2 regions of the Rhodococcus sp. RS1C4 genome follow, and region 1 is predicted to be linked to the other one. Evidence: riboswitches for the same ligand, from Rfam matches in the RefSeq annotation. Region 1 holds a riboswitch; the other holds the start of a gene.
The links. Region 1 has a riboswitch for S-adenosylmethionine ahead of CH289_RS05275 (ABC transporter ATP-binding protein). Riboswitches for the same ligand answer to the same signal wherever they lie in the genome.

Region 1 (9,668 bases):
AAATTCCCGGCCGGGTGAAGGACATCATCGACGTCGATCTGCCACGCCACCGCGACAATGCGATCCGCAGCTCCGAGGAGTTCGTGCACGTTCGCTCCCGCGTCGCCCGAGTCCTGGAAGACGAGGTGAACAATGTCCTCGGCGCTCGATGAGCAGGAGGAGGTGACGACGCCTCCCAAAGGAAGAAATCCCTTCCTCGACAAGTACGACCGGTTCGTCTACGGCGCGATCGGACTGGTCGGATTTCTCGTCGTCTGGTGGGCTGTCGTCGATTTCGGTTACGTCTCCGACCTCTACCTGTCCAAGCCGCTCGACGTGTTCTCGGCGTTCGTCGACGGCCTGGTCGACGGCACCCTGACGTCGGAGATCTGGCCGAGCGTGCAGCGCGCACTCGTCGGGTTCGCGTTCGCGTTGGTAGGGGGTATCGCGCTCGGCATCCTCGTCGGCTCGGTGAAGATCTTCCAGAAGCTCACCGAGCCGGTGCTGCTGTTCTTCCGCAACCTGTCGCTGCTGGCGTTGCTGCCGGTGTTCGTCGTCTTCCTCGGCATCGGTGAGGAATCGAAGATCGCCATCGTCTTCTGGGCGTGCTTCTGGCCGATCTTCATCACCGCCGTCGGCGCAGTGTCGAGCGTCGAACGGATCCTGCTGAATGCAGCACGCACGCTCGGTGCAGGACGGGTGTACATCTTCACCCAGGTCGTGCTGCCCGCCGCCATTCCCGGCATCTTCCCCGGCATCAGGTTGGCCGCTGCCAACGCGTTCACGGCGCTCGTCGCGGCCGAACTCGTCGGCGGTGCACAAGGCATCGGCATCTACATCAACAACGCGGCACTTCGCTACCAAACTCCGCAGATGTACGCAGGCATCCTCACTCTCGGCCTGATCGGCATTCTGGTCAACGCCGTCATGACCGGCGTCGAGTGGAAGGTGACCGGATGGCAACGAGGACTCACGAGTAGATGAGATACCGAACAACACTGGTAGCACTCGTCATTCCGCTGCTGGTCGCGTGCGGTTCGAACATTCGGATCGACGACGGTTCGGCCGGCACCGACACACTGACGGTGTACGTCGGTGCCGGTGACGACCGCGAGATCCTGCAGTACGCGGCCGACACTCTGCTACCCGACCTTCGGCTCGAACTGATCGATGCCGACGAGCACTCCAATTCCAAGGTGGCGGCCGGGGAGGGAGATCTGTCGTACTACCAGCACATTCCGGCGTTCGAGGCGGACCAGCAGGAGAACGGCCTGGACGCGCTGAGCATCGTGTCCAAGGTCAATGTCGTTCCCTACGGGCTGTACTCGTCGACATGGAAGGACCTCGCCGACACTGCCGACTGGCTGAACGTCGACCTCGTCGAGGACCAGGTCACCGGTAGTAGCCTGCCGCACGGCTCCAAGGTGGTCCTGCCGAACACCGCGACCGGCTTTGCCCGCGGACTCTACTTGCTGCAGAGCGCCGGCCTGACGCAGCTGGACCGACCCTTCGGCGGCACCACCGTGCAGGACCTGACCGTCACGGAAGCGAACGTGGTGGACTCGCTGCGGCACCTGTCCCTGCTACCGCTCGAGTACGGCGAATTCGTCGACGGGTTGTACGACAACTACGACGCCGTCGTCCTGACCCCGAAGCAGGCAGAGTCCATCGGACTCGACCCGGCGACCGACGCACTCGCCGTCGAACCAGGACCCGAGAATCCGTACGCACACGTCGTCGTCGCCCCGTCACGTCTCGCAGGCGACGAGCGGGTGCTCGAACTGACGCACGCGCTCGAAAGCCCCGAAACCGCACGGTTCCTCGAATCGAAATACCACGGCGCGAACATCCCTGTGACTGCCGCACACACCAACTGACGAGAGAGAAGACGATGACCCATTCCTTGCGCCGGGCAGGTGCCGTCACGACGACGGCAGCGGTGGCACTCCTCGCGTTCGCGGCACCCGCGGCAGCACACGTACGGACGGACGGCGATCCGGTCCCCCAGGGCGGCTACGGCATCGTCCGACTGATCGTGCCGGGAGAATCGGCCAAGGCGTCGACCGTCCGGCTGACAGTGACGCTGCCGGACGGCGTCGACCTGACGTCGGCGCGCACCCTTCCCGTCCCCGGGTGGACGGCGACCGTGGAGCGTGAAGGTGGCGACACCGGCCGCGTCGCCAGGATCAGCTGGACGGTCACCGACCCCGCAGGCGGATACGGCGTCGACGAATTCCGTGACTTCTCGTTCTCCGGCGGACCGTGGCCGGACGACGTCGACTCCATCGCACTGCCGTCGGACCAGGCCTACTCGGACGGCTCGGTCGTGTCCTGGAACGAGGTCGCCGTCGACGACGCCAGCGAACCCGAGCACCCCGCACCCGAGGTCGCGTTGGTGGCGGCGTCGGACGCGCACAGCCACGGCGACGGACACGGGGACACCGCGTCGGCCCGGCACGAGGACACCGAAACCGATGGCACCACCTGGGTGTGGCCGACCGTCTCGGTGGTGAGCCTGGTGCTCGCCGTAGCCGCGATCGCCGGGTTGGGACTGGTGGTGCGGCGGGGTCGTGGCGCGGGTTCGTGACCTCGGCATCGTGCTCGTGGTGCTCGCCGCCGGGCTACTGCTCGGCAGCGGGACCGCGTCCGCACACGCAAGTCTGATCTCGGCGACTCCGACCACCGGAACGCACGTCGACGACGCCCCGAGCGAGCTGACTCTGCAGCTGAACGAACCCGTCACCCTCATCGAGGGGTCGGCGCAGCTGATCGACGGGGACGGAAAGACATTCGACTTCTCAGACGTACGCGTGGACGACGGTCGACGCCGGATCGTCCTCGTCCCCGCCGTCACCGTCCAGGACGGTGCGTACCTGGCCACGGCTCGCGTCGTCTCGGCCGACACACACGTGGTGTCGTTGTCGATCCAGTTCACCGTCGGATCGGTGACTCAGCAGGGAAAATTCGACGCAGGGGAGTCCGGCGGTGGCGTCGAACAATACCTGAACTACCCGGCCAAAACCCTTGCCTATTTGGGCTTGGTGGCCACTGCGGGTGTTCTGCTGTCCTCGTTGCTCGTGTGGAGATCAGCGGTGGGTACGACCCGTTTTCGGGTGGTGTACCGAATCGGTGCTCTCGCAGTGGCTCTCGGACTGGCAGGCAGACTGTTCGTACTCGTCGCGCAACAATCCGGGGGCGCACGAGAGATCTCGACCGCCGGACTCGGTACTGTGCTCGTCACGCCGCACGGTTCGGCCTTGCTTGTGGCAGTGGGATTGTCGATGGTTGCGGCCGGAATCGGGCGCACCCCGATCGTGTTCGGTCTCGTGTACGCCGGCGCGGCGATTCTCGCCGTGACTCTCAGCGGCCACGGCGGCTCTGCCGGAGGATGGCCGTGGGCGTTCCTGGCGACGCTCCTGCACGTCTACGGCATGACGGTGTGGCTGGGCGGCCTCGCGGTGATGCTGCTCGTACTGCGTGCGGCACCCCGACTGCAGCGATGGCACCGCATCGCGACGGTGCACGTCGGACTCGTGGTCGTTGCGGGCCTCGGTCTGTCGCTGCTGCAGGTCCAGCCGCTGCCGGCGCTGTGGAGGACGTCGTACGGAGCAGTGTTGCTGGCCAAAGTTCTCGCAGTCGCGTTCGCCGTCGGCCTCGGACATCTGGCGTACCGACGATTCCGACGCCGGACCCTTCTCGTGGAAACCGCAGTGGCCGTGACGGTTCTGGCTCTGACCTCGATCCTGTCCTCGCACACGCCGGCCAAGGACGTGTACACGACGAACATCGCCACCACCCTCGACTTCGGTTCCTCGGATGTCCTCGACATCGGAATCGACTCGATCAGGCGAGGACCCCAGCAGCTCACCGTCACGTACGAAGGTGCGGGGGCTTCCGACGTCGGCGTCAGCGCCGACCTGTCCTCGGTGGACGCCAACGTCGCCCGATTGCCCGTCGAACTCACCGAACCTGTGCACGACGGTGACCGAACCATCTGGCGCAGCGAGCACCTGGTCGTCCCAGCGCCGGGGGAGTGGAAGGTTTCCATCCGATTCTCAGGCCTGGACGGCCCCAAAGTCGCATCGTTCTTCTACGACGCGCTGTAACCCGAGTTTGTCAATATATTCGTTCAGTCTGATTCCGACGTGAGCCGATGTCCGAAATGAGATGGTTCGGCCGGTGGGTCGTTTGCGCAGGTCACGACGGGTCCACCTCGTCCGTGGTTACTGGATAGTGGCAATAGTCATAGGTATGTAAATTAAACAACTCATCAGTAAGTCGCTATCTTCGAACTCGGTTCAGAGATCCACCGTATGGCTCGGCTGGTGGACAGCAACCCTCGTTCAGCGGCGGGGTGCTTCCGAGCAAAACCTGGCTCGCTTCAAACCGAAGCGAGCAAGCGTTGAGAAGCGAAGGATGCAGCCAGTGTCGGAAAGTGCAGTGCCCGAGTCGAATTCCATCGTCGACATCGCCGGGTTGGTCGTCGAGTTCGGATCGGGCAAGAACAAGCACGTCGCCGTCGACGGCGTGGACCTGCAGATCGGACCGAGCGAAGTGGTCGCTGTGGTCGGAGAATCGGGGTCCGGCAAGTCCACTCTCGTATCGGCCATCCTCGGACTGCTCCCCAGTTCCGCGTCCGTCACCTCCGGCACCATTCGGGTGGACGGTTCGGACACCACGAGCTGGAAAGAGAACGACTGGCGAACGATCAGAGGACGCCGCATCGGCCTCGTGCCCCAGGACCCGATGTCCAACCTGGATCCGGTGCTACGAATTGGACACCAGGTCGACGAGGCCGTGCGGGCGCACAGGCGCCTGCCGCGCGCAGAGGTGCACGACGAGACTGCGTCGGCCTTCACTCGTGCAGGCCTTCCCGGTGCCGAGCGCCGGAAGTATCCGCACCAATTCTCGGGCGGTATGCGTCAGCGCGCGTTGATCGCCATGGCGTCGGTGAATTCGCCCGCACTGTTGATTGCCGACGAGCCCACTTCAGCGCTCGACGTCACCGTGCAACGGCGCATCCTCGACAACCTGGCCGAGGTCGTCGCCGGTTCCGGTGCCGCGATTCTTCTCGTCACGCACGACCTTGCGCTCGCCGCCGAACGCGCCGATCGAATCGTCGTGATGCGTCACGGCCGTGTCGTCGAATCCGGCACTGCAGCTGCGGTATTCGGCCAACCCGAACACGACTACACCCGGGCGCTACTGGCATCCGTCCCCTCGGCGCGGCCGGTTCGAGAAGCCGCGACCCCGGCTGAGGCGTCGATCGTGCTCGAAGTGAGAAACCTGTCCAAGAGCTTCGGCGGAGTACCCGCGGTGGACGACGTGTCCTTCGTTCTCGAGCGAGGCAAGACGCTGGCACTCGTCGGGGAATCCGGCTCGGGAAAGAGCACGACAGCGTGGTCGTGCCTCGGTCTGAACACCCCGAGTGCGGGCCGCGTATTCTTCGAAGGCACCGATGTCGCGTCGTTGAAGGGGCGCGAACTTCGTGCGTTTCGCAGGCGCGTCCAGCCGATCTTTCAGGACCCGTACGCCTCGCTCGACCCCACGTACACCGTCGACCGAATCTTGAGAGAGCCCCTGTCTGCGTTCGGTATCGGTGATCGATCCTCCCGCAAGGCCCGTGCAGTCGAGCTGCTCGACCTTGTGGGACTTGCGGCGGCCACGTTGCGCAGGCGACCGAGTGAACTCTCCGGTGGGCAACGCCAACGCGTCGCCATCGCCCGTGCTCTCGCCGCCGAACCCGAGCTGATCGTCTGCGACGAACCGGTTTCCGCGCTCGACGTCCTGGTCCAGGCGCAGGTGCTCGACCTGCTGCAGACACTGCAGACAGATCTGGGGTTGACGTACCTGTTCATCTCGCACGACCTCGGCGTCGTGCGCCGGATCGCCGACGACGTGGCCGTGATGACCAAAGGGAAGATCGTCGAATACGGCTCGACAACAACGGTGTTCGACAACCCGCAACACGATTACACCCGAGAACTGCTCGGTGCCGTTCCGGGTCTTCGCGTGCCGATCGAAGTCTGAAACACAACGGTGCACAACCGAACCTGACCAGGTTCGGGCAAGTCGAATGGAAAGAACAGATGAAACGCACACCCCTGATCGGCAGTGCTCTGCTCGCTGTCGCAGCAGTAGTACTGACCGCCTGCGGCGGAGGTTCGTCCAGTGAGGCGTCCGGCGAGCCGTCGGACAACATCCTCCGCGTCGCGACGCAGAAACCGACATCCATCGTGCCCGGGAACTCAGGCGGGTACTTCGCACTGTCGGTCTCCGAGACCTTGTTCTCCGGACTCGTGAAGTACGACAGCGACACCGGGGAACCGGTCAACCTCGTTGCCGACTCGATCGAGACCGAGGATCAGAAGGTCTGGGACATCACGCTGAAGGACGGATGGACCTTCCAGAACGGCGAGGTCGTCGACGCCGAGTCCTTCGCGCGAGGATGGAACACCACAGCAGACCCAGCCAACGCCTGGGTCGGCAGCTCGCAGCTCGCAGGCATCGAAGGCTACGACGCGCTCAACCCCGACGAAGGCGCACCGACCGCCGACTCCCTGTCCGGCGTCGAGGTCACCGGGCCGCTGAGCCTCACCGTCACGTTGACCAAACCACAGAGCCAGTTCCTGTACCAGATCGGCCAACCGGCGTTCTATCCTCTGCCGGCAGCAGCGCTGGATGATCTCGAAGCCTTCGCGGCGAAGCCGATCGGCAACGGCCCCTACGAGATCAGCGAGCCGTGGACAGGTGGACCGGAGATCAAAACCGTCCGCTACGACGAGTATGGCGGTGAGAAAGCCGAGAACGGCGGCGTCACCTTCAAGATCTACACCGGATACGACGTCGCCTACCGCGATTTCCAGGCCGGTGCAGTCGACGTGACCGCACTGCTGCAGCAGGACGTGGAAAGCGCGAAGGCAACCCTCGGCGACAAGTTCGTCCAGTCGGCCAGCTCCAACTTCACCTACCTCGGGGTGCCGACCTGGAGCCCGGCCTACGCGGATCCGCGAATCCGCCGAGCACTGTCGCTGGCGATCGACCGTCAGGGCATCATCGACGCGCTCCTCGACTCGTCGACCCAGCCATTGACCGATTTCAGTGCGCCGTCCGGGAACGGCTACCGTGCCGACACCGACTCGACCAACCTCGACTACGACCCTGAACGCGCGAAGCAGCTGTGGGACGAAGCAGGCGGTATCGACGGCCAGGTGAAGATCACGGTCGTGACCGGCACCGGACGCGACGAGTGGAGTGAGGCCGTCCTCAACCAGTGGGCGACGGTGCTGGGTCTGACCGATGTGACACTGGAATTCATTCCGTCGGAGAACACCCATGCTGCACTTCGGGGCAGGCAAGTCCCCAACCCGGTGTCGCTCAACACCCCTGTTGCCTACCCGTCGCCGTTCGCGTTGCTGGGCAATGCATACCGGACCGGAGGCGGCACCAACTACAACGGCTATTCGAACCCCGAATTCGACGCATTGCTGGATCAGGCGGCGGCGGCGACCAACGAGGAATCGACCCAGTTCTACGACCAGGCCAAGGACATCCTGCTCGACGAGCTTCCGAACATTCCGCTGTGGAGTGCCGGGCGGGCGGTCGCAGTCGCGGACAACGTAGAGGGCTACACCGAGGATCCGTTCAACAAGAGCCCGTTCACCACGGTGACCGTTGCCTGAGCAGGCACTCGCGGTGGCGGACCGAGAACAGCCTCGGTCCGCCTCCACCGCGGGCGCCACGAAGACACGAACTGCACGACGGATTGCGGCGCGGCTGGGCCAGGCCCTGCTGATTCTGATCGGCACGTCACTCATAGTGTTCGTCGCGGTGTTCGCCCTCCCTGGTGATCCGGTGCAAGCACTGATCGGCGACGCAGTACTGACCGACGCCGTCGAGTCGGCCATCCGCGCCAAATACCATCTCGACGATCCACTGCTGGTGCAGTACTGGAGCTATGTCTCGGGTATCGCTCGCGGAGACTTCGGTACCACCGTCGGCGGTGAGGACGTCGGAACCATTCTCGCGCGTGCCTGGCCGGTAACGATCAAACTTGCTCTGACAGCGTGGGTCCTGGAACTGATCGTCGGTGTCACCGCGGGCACGCTCGCCGCGCTGCGACCTGGCGGTCTGCTGGACAAAGCGGTACTGGCGGCGACGGTACTGACGCTCGCGGTTCCCACGTTCGTGTTGGCCTTCTTCGTGCAGTCGATCGTCGGGGTGTCCTGGGGCATCCTCCCGGTGGCCGGAATTTCCGAGGGCTGGCCGACGTCGTACCTGCTGCCTGCAATCTGCCTGGCCACAGTGGGATTCGGGCCGGTTGCGCGTCTGACTCGGTCGAGTGTGTTGTCGACGCGGTCGGCGGATTTCGTCAGAACTGCTCGTGCCAAGGGCATCTCGACCAGACGACTGACGGTGCGGCACATCCTGCGTAATGCCCTCGTGTCCGTAGTGACCTACCTGGGTCTCGATCTCGGTGGCCTACTGGGCGGATCGGTGGTGGTCGAGGGGATCTTCAATCTTCCCGGTGTCGGTGGCGAACTGTTCACCGGAATCAGCTCACAACAGGGAACCGTGGTGGTCGGGATCGTGTCGGCATTGGTGCTGGTCGCAGTCGCGGTCAACATCGTCGTCGAGATCGCGCATCACCTGCTCGACCCACGTATTCGACAGGACAAGTAGATGATCCAACTTCCACCCGGGGAAGACATCGAGACCGGACGAGTCTGGACGAGCCTGAAACGCAGCCCCGGCTTCTGGATCGGCGCTCCGATCGTTGCCTTCTTCCTCCTCATCGCAGTACTCCCCGGCCCGATCGCCGGACTCTTCGGTCACGGGGATCCGCGTGTGTGCGAACTGTCACTGAGCAGGGGCGCTCCCGACTGGTCCACCGGACATCCGTTCGGGTTCACCGTGCAGGGGTGCGACCTGTTCGCCAGTGTCGTGCACGGCGCTCGTGCATCGATCGTCGTCGGAGTGACGGTGACCCTGCTGACGTCCGTCGTTGCTGTGGTCCTGGGGATTGCGGCCGGTTACTTCGGCGGGCTCGTCGACGCCTTCGTCTCGCGACTGTCCGAGATCGTCTTCGCGCTACCACTGTTGCTCGGCGCGATCGTGGTACTCAATTCCATTCAAGGGCGCAGTGTCTGGTTGTTGAGCGTCGTTCTCGCGGTGTTCGCCTGGCCCACCGCCATGCGCGTGACCCGCGGGGAAGCGTTGTCGATCAGAAACCGCCACTTCATCGTCGCTGCACGATCGTCCGGTCTCGGGACGTTACGCATACTGGTCAGCCACGTGGTGCCCAACACCGTCGGCCCGGTCATAGTCCTGGCGACACTGCAGATCGGCGCAGTCATCTCCGCCGAGGCGACGCTGACCTACCTCGGAATCGGCCTGCAACCTCCGGCGCAGTCGTGGGGTCTGCAATTGTCGGCAGCACAGAACTACTTCCAGGCGGCACCGCACCTGCTGGTGTACCCCGCTGGAGTGCTGACTCTCGCGGTGGCCGGATTCGTCGTGCTGGGTGAGTCCATCAGACAGGCGACAACCTCGGATCGAGGGGCGGCATGACGCTGACATTCGTCGCGCGGCACTGGGACCACCTGCTGCCACTCGCGCTGGGAGACGTCACGGCCGAAGGAGTCGACCTGCACTTCGAACGTCGGACAGCACCCCGAACATCTACGCCG
Region 2 (9,668 bases), on a different contig from region 1:
GCAACGACTATCGACGTCCATATGCACAGTGCCACCAGCCATTCCGCTGCGCGGACGGTCGCGACCGATCCCAGCAGAAGCACTCCGCTCGCGCCGGCGAGCTGCCACGGGGTGGGCCTTTCCCGCAGTGCGAAGGCGACTGCGGCGACGATGACGGCCGTGGTGATGGAGTATCCGACGCCCTGTCCTCCGAGTACCGATGCCCCCACCGCACCTGCGGACATCGCGGCGATCAAAGCCTTTCGCGGCGCCGATGCGTGGCGGAGCACCGGCCACACTCGCGGGGCCCACGGTGACCATCGACGCGATGACCGGTTGCTCGGCGGAAGCACCGGAGCCGGCCCGGTGGAGGTGGACTTCGGTGTAGTGATTGCGTTCATTTCCTCTACCTCACAGTTGTTCTGGGCAGGACTTGGAGCGACGACACGCCTGTGCGTGCGCCGTGAGTGAAAGTGGTTCTCGTGTGGGACCGGGCAGGGTTCAGTTCTGTGGAAGGCACACCCGGATGTGGCACCCGGGTGATCTGTCCAGGACTTCTATCGTCCCGCCGTGCAGTTCGGTCGCCCACCGGGCGATCGCCAGACCGAGTCCGGTTCCGCCGCCTGTGGCACCACCTCTGGTGAACCTGTCGAAGACCGAAAAACGTTCGGAGGGCGAGATTCCCGGACCGTCGTCGGACACCTCGATCCTGACCCCTTCCGGTGCAGGCATCGCGGACACTGTGACGGCCGAGCCCGGAGGGGAATGCTCGACTGCATTGCTCAGCAGGTTCGTCACGATCTGCTGCACTCGTGACCGGTCGGCGGACATCTGCAGCTGGTGCGGCGTCACCACGACGCGCACACGCCCGTACTCCGACGCCACCGCGCCGAGGAAGTCGTGCACACCGAATCGTTCCGGCCGCAGTGGGAGCACTCCCCCTTCGAGCCGGGACAGATCCAGCAACTCGGTCACCAGGTCACCGAGCTTCTCCGTCTGACGCAGCGCGACGTTCAGCGTGGCAGGATCGGGCTCGGTCACGCCGTCGACCATGTTTTCCAGCACCGCACGAAGTGCCGCGATCGGCGTCTTGAGTTCGTGGGAGACGTTTCCGATGAGCTCACGCCGGTACGTGTCGGCTGCTTCGAGATCAGCGGACATCGTATTGAAGGCCTCGGCGAGTTGGCCGACCTCGTCACGCGAGCTCGCGCGCACCCGCGTCGTATAGTCCCCTCGTGCCATTGCGCGGGCCGCGGCCGTCATCTCTCGCAGCGGTGAAGTCATACCGTGCGCCACCAATTGCGTTGCTGCGATGGACACCACGAGCGCGGCCAGCAGCGTGTAGCGGAACTGCCAGCTCGCACCGATCCAGAACGTCACGCTTGCCAACAGCAGAACGATCCCCACGATCAGAGCGACCTTGAGTTTGAACGACGTCAGCGAGTCCAGCGGTCGCGGCAACCGGACAAGCGGGATCGGAGCCCTCATCGTGGAGTCTCCAGCGCGTACCCGACGCCGTGAACGGTCCGGATCAGCGTGCCGCCGAGCTTGCGGCGCAACGCCTTCACATGACTGTCCACGGTCCGACTGCTGGCAGAATCCTCCCAACCCCACAGTTCGGCGAGGAGGGTGTCGCGGGCGACCGCAGCGCCGGGTCGAGCCGACAGGAATGCAAGGATGTCGAATTCGGTTCGGGTGAGGTGAATTTCACCGTCGGGTCCGCTCACGCGTCGCGCATCGTGGTCGATTCGAAACGCGCCGAGCGTCATCGCCGCCGTCGCAGTCGATGCCGCGGCGGTGCGTTCGGCGCGACGAAGGAGTGCGTGCACCCGCGCGACGACCTCGCGCATACTGAACGGCTTGGAGAGATAGTCGTCGGCGCCGACGCCGAGTCCGACGAGCATGTCGGTCTCGTCCGACTTCGCGGTCAGCATCAGCACCGGAATCGGACGGTCCGCCTGGATCCGTCGGCACACCTCCAGGCCGTCGAAGCCCGGCAGCATGACGTCGAGAACTACGACGTCCGGCTTCTCGCGGGCACAGACCTCGACCGCCGACGGTCCGTCGTGCGCCGTCACCACGCCGAAACCTTCGCCGCGGAGTCGTGCGGCCAACGCGTCGGAGATCGTGGGTTCGTCGTCGACGACCAGCACTGTGCGGTTCATGATGTCGACCCTAGAGCCCGAACATGGAGGAGTCCGTCGGGAAATGTGGAGGTTCGGTGAAGATCCGTCGGGCCGCGCGGGCGTCGCGGGACACGGCCTGATTCCGTCACATAAGGGTCGGCTACCCTTACGGATCCGAGCGAGGCCCGACAGAACTCGAGCCACGTCACCCCCTCGAAAGGCACCTTCATGGTCGAATCCACGCGACTGCTTCGGTGGGCCGCCGCCGCGGCAGCTGCCGCGCTCCTGCTGTCCGCATGCTCGAGTTCGTCCGACGACACGGCGAGCACTCCCACCAGCGGTTCCGAGTCGAGCGGGGCGTTTCCGGTGACCGTCGACCACGCCTTCGGCGAGACGACGGTGGAATCGGAACCGCAACGCGTCGTCTCCGTCGGTTACACCGAGCAGGACACCCTCCTCGCACTCGGCGTGATCCCCGTCGGCGTCACCGAATGGTACGGCGAGCAGCCGTACGCCACCTGGCCGTGGGCACAGGACGCGCTCGGCGACGCACAACCGGAGGTGCTCGACATCGCCGACGGCTTTCAGTACGAACGGATCGTCGGGCTCGAGCCCGATCTGATCATCGCGACCAACGCGGGTCTGGATCAGGAATCCTACGACCGGCTCAGCGAGATCGCGCCGACCATTGCACACTCCGGCGAGTACTCCGAGTACTTCGAACCGTGGGATGTTCAAGCTCGCAGCATCGGCGCCGCCGTCGGCAAGAAGGACGACGTCGAGAATCTCATCGCGGGCGTCGACGAGAAGTTCGCAGCCGCGAGGGCCGAGCACCCGGAGTTCGAGGGAACCAAGGCGATCTTCCTGCAGAACGCAATCTACGACGGCGACGCCATCGCCTACCAGAACGGCTTGAGCACGGACTTTCTGACCGATCTCGGGTTCGTCGTGCCGTCGGACATCGATGAATTCGCACCCGCGGACGGCAGCGGCCAGGCATACATTCCGCTCGAGAACCTGTCGGTCCTCGATTCGGCCGACGTGCTGCTCTGGGGCACCGAGAAGCCCGAAGATCGCACCGCACTCGAGCAGGAGCGGGTGTATCGGAACCTCGAGCGGGTGAAAGAGAACAAGCTCGTGTTCACCGATGGCGTCACAGCAGGCGCGATCTACTTCACCAGCGTCCTGAGCTTGCCGTACGTGATCGACAAGTTGGTCCCGGCGTTCGCCGGCACGCTCGCCGGGGGCGGCGCAGCCACCACCACGAGTTGACCGACCTCGGCCTGGATCTCTCGGACGCACACCGAGCGGTGCGCATCGAAAGATCCAGGCGAGTCGATCAAGCAGCGCGGGCGTCGGTCCGTCGCTGCATCCACATCGCGATGGACAGGACGACGAGGCCTGCGACGGCCAGGATGGCACCTGCAGCCGCGGGTGCCGTGTACCCGAAGCCGGCGGCGATGACGGCACCACCGAGCGCGGCACCGATTGCATTGGCGAGGTTGAACGCCGCGTGATTGAGCGACGCCGCCAGTGTCTGAGCGTCCTCGGCGACGTCCATCAACCGGGTCTGCAGTCCGGGGATCACCGACGAGCCCGACGCGCCGATCAGGAACACCAGGATCAGCGCGCTGATCGGGTTGTGTGCGGCCAGAACGAACGCAGCCAGGAACACAGCCATCGATGCCAGCCCGAAGAACGTTCCCTTCAGCTTGAAGCGGTCCGCGAGCCATCCGCCGAAGTAGTTGCCGGCAACCATGCCGAGGCCGTAGATCATCAGCGCGACCGGCACCAGAGTGCGTGCCAGTCCCGCGACATCGGTCAGCGTCGACGAGATGTAGGTGTACACGGCGAACATGCCACCGAAGCCGACCATGCCGACGAACAGCGTCATCCACACCTGGCTGCGGCGAAGTGCACCGAGCTCCGTGATCGGATTGGTGGTCGGCATGCCGTCGAGACGAGGCATCCACATGATCAAGGCGGTGACGGTGAGTGCACCGATCACCCCGACGACGGCGAACGCACTGCGCCAGCCGAGAAGTTGCCCGAGCCAGGTAGCTGCGGGGACACCGACGACGTTGGCTATCGAGAGCCCCATCATGACCATCGCAACAGCTTTGGCGCGCTTGCCCGGCTCGGCGAGATGCGCCGCGACGAGCGCCGCGATACCGAAGTACGCACCGTGAGGCAAGCCCGCGACGAACCTGGACGCGACCAATTCGTTGAAACTGGGAGCGAACACGGTACCGAGGTTGCCAAGAGTGAACGCCACCATCAGAGCGATCAACAGTGCTCGACGCGGTACACGCGCGGCCAGCGTCGCGATCGCGGGCGCACCGACGACGACGCCGAGGGCGTACGCCGAGATCATGTGACCGGCCGAGGGCTCGGAGATACCCATGCTCGACGCCACGTCGGGAAGCAGACCCATCGACGCGAACTCGGTGGTCCCGATACCGAACCCACCGATCGACAGGGCGAACATCGCGAACCGTCTCCGCGTGGAGTGCGGACGGTTACTGGTACTCAGGCCGCTCGACACCTTCGAACGCACGGCGCCGACATTCCTGGCGAGGGCGGAATCGGTGACAGACACGGCACAACGACCTTTCGGGGTTTCGGGATCGATCAAGAAGAAAAAGGACGGACTGGATCGGCAACGTCCCAGGCGTCAATTGTCATCCCCGGCACAAGCGATTTTCGAATCCTCCGGCGGTGATAGTGCTCACGCCGCCGTCCAACGGTCGATCCGCAGGCCCCACTACTACCTTTATAGTGCTCATTCCGCAGGCTCCACTCCCGGCCGTCGGCAGGCGTGTTGTGGCCGGACTGCTTGTTTCCCGAAGTCGATCGCACCGCTAGGATTCACGCCAGGTCATGAGTGCCAGCATCGAGCCCCGGCTTGCTGGCCGGCAACCCTCCAACCGCGGTGGGGTGCCCCGGGTGAGAAGACCTGGTTAGTCGGCTGCGCACACGCGTTGCCGTCGAGCAAGCGCGGGCCCGCCACGGTGATGTCACATGATGTCGGTGGGCCCACTGACCGGGAGTTGTCCGACACGTCGGCGGCCCCAGGAAGAGGTTGATCATGTGTTGTTGTACCGATACGCCCCGCCCCGGCTTTCCGGACGAGAGCCGATTCGAAACCTGATCATCCTTCGAAGACGGAGTTATCACTCACATGACCGACAACACCCCTGACGTCGTGGACGCAACCGGCGCCCCCATCGAAGACCCCACTGCTTCGTGGGCTTTCGAGACCAAGCAGATTCACACGGGTCAGACTCCGGACGGCGCGACCAACGCGCGCGCTCTGCCCATCTACCAGACCACGTCGTACACGTTCGACAACACCGATCACGCCGCCGCACTGTTCGGGCTGGCAGAACCGGGCAACATCTACACCCGCATCATCAACCCCACCCAGGACGTGGTCGAGCAGCGCATCGCTGCTCTCGAGGGCGGCGTCGCCGCGCTGCTCCTGGCGTCCGGGCAGGCCGCCGAGACGTTCGCGATCCTCAACCTCGCGGAAGCGGGCGATCACATCGTCTCCAGCCCTCGTCTGTACGGCGGAACGTACAACCTGTTTCACTACACGCTTCCGAAGTTCGGTGTGCAGGTCACGTTCGTCGAGGATCCGGACGATCTCGAGCAGTGGCGCGCAGCCATCACCCCGAACACCAAAGCGTTCTACGGCGAGACCATCTCCAACCCGAAGAACGACATTCTCGACATCCCCGGTATCTCCGCCGTGGCGCACGAGAACGGGATTCCGCTCATCGTCGACAACACCGTCGCGACTCCGTATCTCATCCAGCCGCTGAAGCACGGCGCGGACATCGTCGTGCATTCGGCGACGAAGTACCTCGGTGGGCACGGCACCGCCATCGCGGGCGTCATCGTCGACGGTGGCACCTTCGATTGGACGCAGGGGCGCCACACCAACTTCACGACGGCCGATCCCAGCTATCACGGCGTCGTGTTCGCGGACCTCGGTGCTCCGGCGTTCGCGCTCAAGGCCCGCGTCCAGTTGCTGCGTGATGTCGGCGCGGCCGTGTCTCCGTTCAACGCGTTCCTCATCAGCCAGGGGCTCGAGACGTTGAGTCTGCGCATCGAACGTCACGTCGAGAACGCACAGAAGGTGGCGGCGTTCCTCGAGGCGCGGGACGAGGTGGAGTCCATCAACTACGCGGGTCTGAAGTCCTCGCCGTGGTACGGCCGCGGCCAGGAACTTGCACCGAAGGGCCAGGGCGCCATCATCGCGTTCGAGCTGAAGGGCGGCGTCGACGCCGGCAAGAAGTTCGTCAACGCGCTGAGCCTTCACAGCCATGTGGCTAACATCGGTGATGTGCGTTCACTCGTCATTCACCCCGCCTCGACCACACATTCGCAGTTGACGCCGGAGGAGCAGCTGGCCTCGGGCGTCACTCCGGGCCTGGTCAGGCTCGCTGTGGGTATCGAAGGGATCGACGATATTCTCGCCGATCTCGAAACCGGATTCGCAGCGGCGGCGTCTTGACCATCGGCTCTGTGCACGACGTCCGTCCGGCTGCGGGATTCCCGCCGCCGGACGGACGGCTCGGCAGTATCGACATCGGCCGGCTCGACCTCGAGAGCGGTGCCTCGCTACCCCAGGTGACCGTTGCGGTGCAGCGCTGGGGAGAGCTCGCACCCGGACGTGACAACGTGGTTCTCGTCGAGCACGCCCTCACCGGCGATTCGCACGTCAGCGGACCCGCCGACGCGGATCACGCGTTGCCCGGCTGGTGGAACGGGATGGTCGGACCCGGCGCACCGATAGACACCGACGAGTGGTGCGTCGTCGCATCGAACGTCCTCGGTGGCTGCGGTGGAACGACGGGTCCCAGCTCGCTCGCCGAGGACGGTAAGCCGTACGGCAGCCGATTCCCCGGCATCTCCATTCGCGACCAGGTTGCGGCCGAGGTCGCGCTCGCGGATGCGCTCGGCATCCACCGCTTCGCTGCTGTTGTCGGCGGTTCCATGGGCGGCATGCGCACACTGGAGTGGATCGTCGGCCATCCCGAGCGTGTCGGCGCCGCTCTCGTACTCGCCGTCGGCGCCCGCGCCACTGCGGACCAGATCGGTACGCAGACCACTCAGATCGAAGCGATCGCGTCGGATCCGGACTGGCAGGGCGGTGATTACCACGGCACGGCTCGATCCCCTCGCGCTGGACTGAAGATCGCTCGTCGCATCGCGCACCTGACCTATCGCACCGAGAGCGAGCTCGACCTCCGGTTCGAGAACAACCCCCAGGGCGACGAGAACCCGTGGAACGGTGGCCGATACGCCGTCGACAGCTACCTTCAGCACCAGGCCAACAAGTTGGCCGACAGGTTCGACGCAAGCACGTACGTATTACTGAGCGAGGCGATGAACCGGCACGACATCGGTCGGGGACGCGGTGGCGTCGACGAAGCCCTGGCGCGCGCGACGGTGCCGACCATCGTCGGCGGTGTGGATTCCGACCGGTTGTATCCGCTGCGTCAGCAGAAGGAGATCGCGCGCGGTCTACCCGAGTGCCGTGGACTCGAAGTCATTCAGTCCAGAGACGGTCACGACGGCTTTCTCACCGAAGCCGGGTCCGTCGCGAAGCTGCTCGGCGAGACGATGCAGCACGCACGCGCTGCTCGCCACGCCTGAACTCAGGAGTCGACCGACTCGGTGCGGCGCTCAGTCCGTACCGAGTGGGTCGATCGAGGACGACAGAAAGACGATGGCGCCGCCCACCAGCGCGAGGGCGGACACGTCGAAGCCACGGCTTCGTACCGCGAGCAGCCCCACGCGGTTTTCGGGAACACACAGCCGGAACCCCGCCGCGAGAAGAGTGGCCACGCCCAGCACGAACGATCCGCGGCGCCACCGGTCCGCGAGCACGAGCACGAGCGCGGCCGCGAGGACGACCATCACGGCCAGTAGAGGCAGGTTCTTGCGGATCTGAGCGCCCATGCGACGTCAGACCGTCGCCGGGAGGTCTCGCTCGGCACGTTCGACAACGTTGGACAGCAGGAAGGCGCGAGTGAGCGGTCCCACGCCCCCGGGATTGGGTGAGACGAATCCCGCGACGTCCGCGACGCCTGCAGCGACGTCGCCGCGCAGACCATCCTCGGTCCTGCTGACGCCGACGTCGAGGACCGCAGCACCCGGCTTGACCATGTCGGCGGTGATGATGCCCGGCACACCGGCGGCCGCGATGACGATGTCGGCGCGAGACACCTCGGCCGCAAGATCACGAGTTCCGGTGTGGCACAGCGTCACTGTCGCGTTCTCCGACCTGCGAGTCAGCAGGAGTCCGATCGGGCGGCCCACCGTCACACCGCGACCGACGACGACGGCGTGAGCGCCGTCGATCCGTACGTCGTACCGACGCAGCAGATGCACGATTCCGCGCGGTGTGCACGGCAGCGCAGCGTCCTTGCCCAGCACCAGACGCCCGAGGTTGATCGGGTGCAGGCCGTCGGCATCCTTGTCCGGGTCGATGCGTTCGAGCGCCGCGTTCTCGTCGAGATGCTTCGGCAACGGAAGTTGGACGATGTATCCGGTGCACGCCGGATTGGCATTGAGTTCGTCGATGACGGCTTCGAGATCCGCCTGGGTGATGTCGGCGGGGAGATCGCGTCGAATCGATGTGATCCCGACCTTCGCGCAGTCGTTGTGCTTGCCCCGCACGTAGGCGGCCGAACCCGGGTCGTCGCCGACGAGAACCGTCGCGAGGCCGGGAACGATACCGTTCTCCCGCAGGGTCCGAACCCGCTCGGTGAGATCGACGAAAATCTCGTCGCGGGTCGTCTTGCCGTCCAGAATCGTTGCAGTCACGACCCACATTGTTCCAGGTCTGTCACCGGCCGATTTCTCACCCCTCGACAGCGAGTCCCTGCGCTTGCGCGTAGGCCACCGCCTGGGTGAGCTCGATCTTCGTGCCGACGAGCGAGGTTCCCACCCAGAGCGCCCCGTCTACCCTCGACCCGCGCAGATCCGCGGCGTCGAGTTTGGCGCCGGTGGCTCGCGCGCCGGAGAGGTCGACCGACACGAGCGTCGCCTTGCGCAGGTCGGTGTTCACGAGGTTGGCCTCGACGAATCGACATCCCGTCAGGTCCACTCCACGCAGGTCGGCGCCGCCCATCCCTGCCAGAGTGAAGTCGACCTCGTCGAACGTCGCGGGCCGCAGCCTGCAGTCCACGAATGTCGAACCCATGAACGTCGAATTGCGAAAAGTGGAGTGCAGCAAATTGGTTCGAGTGAAAGTACAGGACCGGAAGGCCGCGTCGCGGTGGACCGATTCGGTCAGATCGGCGCCGGTGAAGTCGCACTCGGTGAACACCACGGACGTCGTCTCCAGGCCGCTGAGGTCCGCATCCCGGAAGGTGCAGGCCACGTAACTTCGGCCGTTCCACCGTTGCCGATCGAGTCTGCTGTCGGAGTAGTCCTCGCCGATGATCTGTTCCTCGTCCACCTGCACCATCCTTCCCCGACGCGTGGTGGCAGAGTGAGCCGGGTGTTTCGACTCATGTTCTTCGAGCCCCGGATTCCTCAGAACACCGG

Region 2: another riboswitch for S-adenosylmethionine. It lies ahead of CH289_RS00080 (bifunctional o-acetylhomoserine/o-acetylserine sulfhydrylase); the one in region 1 lies ahead of CH289_RS05275 (ABC transporter ATP-binding protein).

What each region holds. Positions count from the first base shown of each region.
Region 1 covers NZ_NOXZ01000014.1:285-9,952, reverse strand. The annotation lists gene CH289_RS05300 (ABC transporter ATP-binding protein) at 1-152, shown strand, start outside; gene CH289_RS05295 (ABC transporter permease) at 133-963, shown strand; gene CH289_RS05290 (MetQ/NlpA family ABC transporter substrate-binding protein) at 960-1,856, shown strand; gene CH289_RS05285 (YcnI family copper-binding membrane protein) at 1,871-2,566, shown strand; gene CH289_RS05280 (copper resistance CopC/CopD family protein) at 2,550-4,085, shown strand; SAM riboswitch class IV at 4,275-4,387, shown strand; gene CH289_RS05275 (ABC transporter ATP-binding protein) at 4,396-6,009, shown strand; gene CH289_RS05270 (peptide ABC transporter substrate-binding protein) at 6,069-7,661, shown strand; gene CH289_RS05265 (ABC transporter permease) at 7,654-8,661, shown strand; gene CH289_RS05260 (ABC transporter permease) at 8,662-9,549, shown strand; gene CH289_RS28490 (hypothetical protein) at 9,546-9,668, shown strand, end outside; partial or broken gene CH289_RS28485 (PhnD/SsuA/transferrin family substrate-binding protein) at 9,659-9,668, shown strand, end outside.
Region 2 covers NZ_NOXZ01000002.1:7,882-17,549, forward strand. The annotation lists gene CH289_RS00055 (DUF4153 domain-containing protein) at 1-380, opposite strand, end outside; gene CH289_RS00060 (sensor histidine kinase) at 481-1,467, opposite strand; gene CH289_RS00065 (response regulator transcription factor) at 1,464-2,144, opposite strand; gene CH289_RS00070 (iron-siderophore ABC transporter substrate-binding protein) at 2,334-3,377, shown strand; gene CH289_RS00075 (MFS transporter) at 3,445-4,593, opposite strand; SAM riboswitch class IV at 4,982-5,109, shown strand; gene CH289_RS00080 (bifunctional o-acetylhomoserine/o-acetylserine sulfhydrylase) at 5,287-6,624, shown strand; gene metX (homoserine O-acetyltransferase MetX) at 6,621-7,769, shown strand; gene CH289_RS00090 (DUF3017 domain-containing protein) at 7,800-8,075, opposite strand; gene CH289_RS00095 (bifunctional methylenetetrahydrofolate dehydrogenase/methenyltetrahydrofolate cyclohydrolase) at 8,082-8,942, opposite strand; gene CH289_RS00100 (pentapeptide repeat-containing protein) at 8,980-9,588, opposite strand; gene CH289_RS00105 (tRNA (cytidine(34)-2'-O)-methyltransferase) at 9,622-9,668, shown strand, end outside.